3 regions of the Streptomyces sp. NPDC039480 genome follow, and region 1 is predicted to be linked to each of the others. Evidence: riboswitches for the same ligand, from Rfam matches in the RefSeq annotation. Region 1 holds a riboswitch; each other region holds the start of a gene.
The links. Region 1 has a riboswitch for cobalamin ahead of ACZ56E_RS09560 (ribonucleoside-diphosphate reductase subunit alpha). Riboswitches for the same ligand answer to the same signal wherever they lie in the genome.

Region 1 (2,251 bases):
CATCATGCGGCCGTACAGGTCACGGGCCGACATGGTCTTCTTCGCGAGCCCGGCGGCCTCGGCGGCGCGGTAGGCGGCGTCGAACTCCTCGCCCCACAGGTCGACGAGCTCGGGCACGTCGGACGGCGAGAACAGCGACCACTGCTGGTCGGCGGCGACCCGGCGCATGAACTCGTCGGGGATCCAGTGCGCGAGGTTGAGGTTGTGCGTGCGCCGCTGGTCCTCACCCGTGTTGTCGCGCAGCTCCAGGAACTCCTCGATGTCGGAGTGCCAGGTCTCCAGGTAGACCGCGGCCGCGCCCTTGCGCCGGCCGCCCTGGTTCACGGCGGCGACCGAGGCGTCCAGGGTCTTCAGGAACGGCACGATGCCGTTCGAGTGCCCGTTCGTCCCGCGGATCAGCGAACCCCGGGAGCGGATGCGGGAGTACGAGAGGCCGATGCCGCCCGCGTGCTTGGAGAGCCGCGCGACCTGGTGGTAGCGGTCGTAGATCGAGTCGAGCTCGTCCAGCGGGGAGTCGAGGAGGTAGCAGGACGACATCTGCGGGTGGCGGGTGCCGGAGTTGAAGAGCGTCGGCGAGGACGGCAGGTAGTCCAGGCGGCTCATCAGGCGGTACAGCGCGGCCACTTCGTCGAGCGCGCGTGCGCTGCCGTCCTCCGCGAGGCCGCTCGCCACGCGCAGCATGAAGTGCTGCGGCGTCTCGATGACCTGCCGGGTGATGGGGTGGCGCAGCAGATAGCGGCTGTGCAGGGTGCGCAGGCCGAAGTACTCGAAGCGGAGGTCGGCGCCGTCGGCGAGCGCGGCCTCCACGAGCGCGTCGAGCCGGGCCGCGTGTTCGGTGACGAAGGACGCCGTGCGGTCGGCGATCAGGCCCTCGCGGTGGCCGACGGCGATCGACTCGGTGAAGGAGCGCACGCCCTGCGACGCGGCCTCGGCGGTGATGGAGAGGGTGAGCAGCCGGGCGGCGAGCCGGGAGTAGGCCGGGTCCTCCGAGATGAGCCCCGCGGCCGCCTCGGTCGCCAGCTCGCGCAGCTCCGACTCGTCGGCTCTGGCCGACCGGCCGCGCAGCGCGGCGGCGGCGACCCGGCCGGGGTCGGTGTCGGGGAGGTCGGCGGTGAGGTCGGTCAGGGTCCGCAGCAGCGCGGCCCCCGGTCCGTCGGTGCCTTCGGTACCCTCGGCGGTCGACTGTGACAGCGCTGACGCAGGTTCGGCAGGCGCGATGGTCACGTGGAGCTCTCCCTCGCTCGGCTCTGGGCCTGGGGGAGAGGACGGCACACACGGGCGCACCCGGGCAGGGCGGCGTACCGCGTCCACCGGCCCATTCCACGAGGCCCGGACGGTCGGCACCCGGGCCGGACGGCACGGGTGCACTGCCGGCAGGTCTTCGGACTCCGCGTACGACAAATGCGTACACGTCTACCGTTGCGGGACAGTTCCGGACTTGCACCGGATTCCCCTGCGGCGACAGCGAGCATGAGCATACATCTTGTGCCGCGCTCTTGAAGCAGGCCCACATCTTGTGTCGGCTTGCGGGGGCGGTGACTAGAGTTTCAATGCGTACGTCAGCAGTGGCACCGTCTCGATCGGCCTCCAGTCGCGCTCGGGCGTCCGCACGAAGCCGAGGCGCTCGTACAGCCGGTGGGCGGCGTGCATGGACCTCTGCGTGGACAGGACGAGCGCGCCGCGGCCCGCCTCCTCGGCGCGTCGCACGCACTCCCGTACGAGCGTCTCGCCCACGCCCCGGCCCCGCGTCTCGGGGGAGACGGCCAGCATGCGGATCTCCGCCTCGTTGTCCCGCGCGATGTCGGCCATCGGGCCGCCGGCCGGCACGTAGGTGACGCAGCCGAGCACCTGCCCGTCCGCCGCGGCCACCAGGACCTCGGCCGCCGCCGCCCGCGCCGGCACGTCGCGCAGCACCGTGAGATAGGGGTCCTCCGCGCCGAAGTCCAGGTGCCCCTCGGAGAGATAGGCCTGCGCGGTGAGCTCGCCGATGGTCTCGTAGTCCTCGGGTCGTGCCTCTCTGATGCTGATCGTGAAATCCATGGGCGCAGTGTGCAACACGGGTACGACAAAGGGCCGCCGGTTTTTTCCGGCGGCCCGAGTCGCGTGCGCGGTGGTGCGGATCAGTGCCCGGCGCCCGCTGTCGCCTTCGGCAGTTCCTGGACGACGCCGGGGTCGCCGGCGTCCGCCGTGTAGTCCTCCGGCGACGTCTCGTCGATGCCCTCGGGCGCCTTCAGCGCCTTCAGGACGAAGG
Region 2 (2,251 bases), on a different contig from region 1:
ACGCGGGCAAACCCGAGTTGTACGTGAAGACCGCCCCCGTCACGCACGACGGATCACCCTCCGACCTGCAGGGCGAGGCCGACCGCCTCGCCTGGCTCGCCGGGCGGGGCATCCCGGTGCCGCGCATCGTCGAGCGGGGCGCCGACGACCGCACGGCGTGGCTGGTGACCGAGGCGGTGCCCGGCAGACCGGCCGCCGACGAGTGGCCTGCGGAGCAGCGGTACGCCGTGGCCGAGTCGCTCGCCGACCTCGCCGGAGCCCTGCACCGACTGCCCCTGGAGGACTGCCCGTTCGACCGCTCCCTGCCGGTCACCATGGAGCAGGCCGCACACCACGTCGCCGAAGGCCTGCTGGACCTGGACGATCTCGACGAGGAGCGCGCCGGATGGACCGGGCAGCGCCTCCTCGACGAACTGCGCCGCACCCGCCCGGCGGCGGAGGACCTGGTCGTCACCCACGGCGACCTCACCCCGGAGAACGTCCTCCTCGACCCCGACACCTGCCGCGTCACCGGAGTCATCGACGTCGTCCGCCTCGGCAGGGCGGACCGGCACACCGATCTCGCCATACTCGTAAGGGAGTTGGCGCACGAGGAAGACCCCTGGTTCGGACCCGAGTACGCCGAACGGTTCCTGCGGCGGTACGAGGAGCAGACGGCGACCGCGGCCGACAAGGAGAAGCTGGACTTCTACCGGCTGCTCGACGAATTCTTCTGACCGGGCGGACAGCCTCTGAGCAGGGGCGTACGCGGTGGTGGTGTGCGCTCGGGTGTGCCACCGGCGCGACCCGCGTGCAAGTTGTCAGGCAGATCTTTGCGCACTAGTGTCACCACGCCTTGGTGCTCGGGAAATCCGGTGTGATGCCGGTGCGGCCCTCGCCACTGTGATCGGGAAGTCCGGCTCCAGCCCTCGCGGCAGCCACTGGGTGCACACGTACCCGGGAAGGCGGAGTCCGGTCGGTACGACCCGTCAGCCAGGAGACCGGCCAAGGCACGTTGTCCATCCACGAGGTGCTGGAGAGGGTCTGCTGAGCCATGCACATAGCCGAGGGTTTCCTCCCGCCGGCGCACGCGATCGCCTGGGGCGTAGCGTCCGCGCCGTTCGTCGTCCACGGAGTCCGCTCCCTGACCCGTGAAGTCAAGGAACACCCGGAGAGCACGCTGCTCCTCGGTGCCTCCGGGGCCTTCACGTTTGTCCTTTCCGCGTTGAAAATCCCCTCGGTGACGGGCAGTTGCTCGCACCCGACGGGGACCGGGCTCGGGGCGATCCTGTTCCGGCCACCGATCATGACGGTGCTCGGCACCATCACCCTGCTCTTCCAGGCCCTGCTGCTCGCCCACGGCGGACTCACCACCCTGGGCGCCAACGTGTTCTCCATGGCGATCATCGGCCCCTGGGCGGGTTACGCGGTCTACCGGCTCCTGAGGCGGTACGACGTGCCGCTCATGGTCACCGTGTTCTTCGGGGCATTCGTCGCCGACCTGACCACGTACTGCGTCACCAGCGTCCAGCTGGCCCTCGCGTTCCCCGACCCCGGCAGCGGTTTCCTGGGCGCCCTGGGCAAGTTCGGCGGCATCTTCGCCGTCACGCAGATCCCCCTGGCCGTCAGCGAAGGCCTGCTCACCGTCCTGGTGATGCGTCTGCTCGTGCAGTCCAGCAAGGGCGAACTGACCCGCCTCGGCGTACTGCTGCAGCGCAAGCAGGCGGACACCGCGAAGAAGGCGGACACGACGAAGAAGACCGAGACGGGGGCCAGCGCCTGATGAGCCGGAACGCGAAGATCAACACACTGCTGCTCCTCATCGTCGCCGCGCTCGCGGTCCTTCCCCTGGCGCTCGGTCTCGGCGACGACGAGGAAGAGCCGTTCGCCGGCGCCGACGCCCAGGCCGAGACGGCGATCACCGAGATCGACCCGGACTATGATCCATGGTTCTCGCCGCTGTACGAACCCCCGTCCGGGGAAGTCGAGTCGGCGCTGTTCGCCCTGCAGGCGGCCATCGGCGCGGGCGTCCTCGCGTACTACTTCGGGCTGCGCAAGGGCCGCCGCCAGGGCGCGGAACAGGCACGGGACGAAGCGACGCGACCAGAAGCAGCGGGGACGGAAGCAGTGGGGCCGTCCACGTCGACCGGCTCCGGTGAGCCGGTCGACGTGGACGGCCCCCGGTCCGGGACCGAGCGGGTCTGACCCGGCGTGCTGCCCATCGACGCGGCGGCGCACAGCAGTCGCTGGCGCCGCCGGCATCCCGTGGACA
Region 3 (2,251 bases), on a different contig from region 1:
CAGGGCGGCGCCGAGCCGGTCGAAGTAGGAGGCGACGAGCAGCTTGGGGCGGTCGGTGAGGGCGCCCAGGTCGCGGTAGGCGCGCTCGGCCGCGTTCAGTTCGGCCGGCGTGCGGTCCTGGACGAGGGCGGGCTCGTCGAGCTGCACCCACTCGGCGCCCGCCGCGCGCAGGTCCGCGAGGACCTCGGCGTACACCGGCAGGAGACGGTCGAGGAGGGTCAGCGGGTCGAAGTCGGGGGCCACCCCGGGCGCGGGCTTGGCCAGCAGCAGGTAGGTGACCGGGCCGACGAGGACGGGCCGGGCCGAGAGGCCGAGGGCCCGGGCCTCCTTGAACTCGGTGACCTGCTTGGTCGAATCGGCGCTGAAGACCGTCCCCGGGCCCAACTCGGGCACCAGATAGTGGTAGTTCGTGTCGAACCACTTGGTCATCTCCAGCGGCGCCACGTCCTGAGTGCCGCGCGCCATCGCGAAGTAGCCGTCGAGCGTGTTCGTCTCGACCGCGCTGCGGTGCCGTTCGGGGACGGCGCCGACCATGACGGTGGTGTCCAGGACGTGGTCGTAGTACGAGAAGTCGCCGGTCGGGACTTCGCCGATGCCGGCGTCGGCGAGTTCCTGCCAGTTCGCGCGGCGGAGGTCGGCGGCGGCGGTACGGAGGGCGTCGGCGGTGACGCGGCCCTTCCAGTAGCCCTCGATCGCCTTCTTCAGTTCGCGGTTGCCGCCCTGGCGGGGGTAGCCGTACACGGTGGCCCGTGCTGCCGCGGCTGCGGGCTTGGTGGTCACGGAGATCTCCTTCGCGAGATGAATCCCTGAGATCCCGGGGACGGGACGAGAGCGCGAAGGGGCGACCGACCGGACGGGGGAGGGATCGCGCGGGTGGCGCGGCCGTCCGTCCGATGTGTGCGCCGACCCGCCCTCGAGGTCACCGGGATATCCGCGCCCGAAAGGGTTCGCGCGCGGACAGCGGGCAGGTCTTCGGACTCGCGGGCACATCCTCCTGGGGGAGGACGCCTACTGGCCGTCGCTTCCCAGGACCGGTCTCCGGTCCCAGTGCGTGTGACGGCGGTCGTTCCCGCTCACCGCTGCGGGGCAGTCCCGGATTTCCACCGGGTTCCCTCTTGCGACGCTCCCGCCTGGCGGACGGGGCGAACCAGCTGCACTGATCACTTTACGACGCCGTCCCCCGGTGGTCCGGATCACGGCAGGATCCGAAAAGTGAGGTGCGACACGCGGGGCCACACACGAGCCACCCGCGACGCCACGCCGGTTGGCTATCCCCGGCACTCCCGCTCCCGGTGACCGGTCCCGCTGAGCAGGTCGACGCGTTGACCCGGCCCCTCCTTGAGGACGTAGAGGGTGCCGTCCTCGGGCGTCCAGTAGCGGGGCACCAGGAAGACGCGGTCTCCGGAGACGTGGAACAGCCGCAGCCCGCCGTACTCGTACGCGTACTGGCTGCCCTTGTCGGTGACGCGACGGAAGCAGCTGCCGCCGCCGCGGATCATCAGATCCTTCTCGCTGAAGACGGCGACAGCCGGGAAGTCGCTGCGCAGGGTCCGTTCGGTCAGCTCCGCCCGGCCGCGGCCCGCGATCGCCGCGTACGTCGACACGGCCCAGAACAGCGACAGGACGCAGATGAAGAGGGTGAGCCCCCAGAGCCGCAGGTCCCGGCGGTCACGCGTCCGGGCGTACGCGTTGAGCGCGAAGCCGCCGATCGCGGCGAGCGGCAGCAGCAGGTCGAACAGCCAGGGGTTGAGCGGATACAGCGGTACGAGGGCGAGGGGCACCGCCCACGCGAACCGCAGCACGCGCACGGCGCGGGCGAGCCGTTCCGGTGCGCCCGCCGCCCAGCGGAGCACTCCGAGCGTGCCGAGCGCGATGCCTGCCGCGAACCAGGCCGGGAGGTAGAGGGCGCCGACGCTGCGCAGCAGGTAGTCGCTGGTCGAGAAGTGGAAGACGGTGTCGCGCAGCCCGAGCGCCTTGGTCTCGGCGTCGGTGCTCGCCCAGCCGAAGTAGAAGAGGACGGCGGTCAGCAGGGTGACGAGGGAGCCGATGGCGCCGACGAGCTCCAGCCAGCCGATGGGGGGCTGGGAGGGGGGTGGGGTGGGCTCTGGGGTGGGGGAGGGCTCCGGGGCGGGGGAGGGCCGGGGTGCTGGGTCAGGGTCGGCGGGCGGTTCCGGTTCGGGTTCCGGATCCGGTTCCGGAGGCCCACTCATCGGGACGGCGCGGACGTGGGCGACGCCGAGGACGGTGACGC

Region 2: linked by a shared signal. The riboswitch ahead of ACZ56E_RS11510 (energy-coupling factor ABC transporter permease) and the one ahead of ACZ56E_RS09560 (ribonucleoside-diphosphate reductase subunit alpha) in region 1 are both predicted to bind cobalamin.
Region 3: linked by a shared signal. The riboswitch ahead of metE (5-methyltetrahydropteroyltriglutamate--homocysteine S-methyltransferase) and the one ahead of ACZ56E_RS09560 (ribonucleoside-diphosphate reductase subunit alpha) in region 1 are both predicted to bind cobalamin.

What each region holds. Positions count from the first base shown of each region.
Region 1 is NZ_JBVITX010000002.1:769,414-771,664, forward strand. It holds gene ACZ56E_RS09560 (ribonucleoside-diphosphate reductase subunit alpha) at 1-1,224, opposite strand, end outside; cobalamin riboswitch at 1,356-1,478, opposite strand; gene ACZ56E_RS09565 (GNAT family N-acetyltransferase) at 1,540-2,040, opposite strand; gene mctP (monocarboxylate uptake permease MctP) at 2,121-2,251, opposite strand, start outside.
Region 2 is NZ_JBVITX010000003.1:187,255-189,505, reverse strand. It holds gene ACZ56E_RS11515 (APH(3') family aminoglycoside O-phosphotransferase) at 1-716, shown strand, start outside; cobalamin riboswitch at 820-1,003, shown strand; gene ACZ56E_RS11510 (energy-coupling factor ABC transporter permease) at 1,034-1,762, shown strand; gene ACZ56E_RS11505 (energy-coupling factor ABC transporter substrate-binding protein) at 1,762-2,184, shown strand; gene cbiQ (cobalt ECF transporter T component CbiQ) at 2,191-2,251, shown strand, end outside.
Region 3 is NZ_JBVITX010000001.1:981,942-984,192, forward strand. It holds gene metE (5-methyltetrahydropteroyltriglutamate--homocysteine S-methyltransferase) at 1-780, opposite strand, end outside; cobalamin riboswitch at 947-1,167, opposite strand; gene ACZ56E_RS03640 (hypothetical protein) at 1,269-2,210, opposite strand; gene ACZ56E_RS03645 (hypothetical protein) at 2,207-2,251, opposite strand, start outside.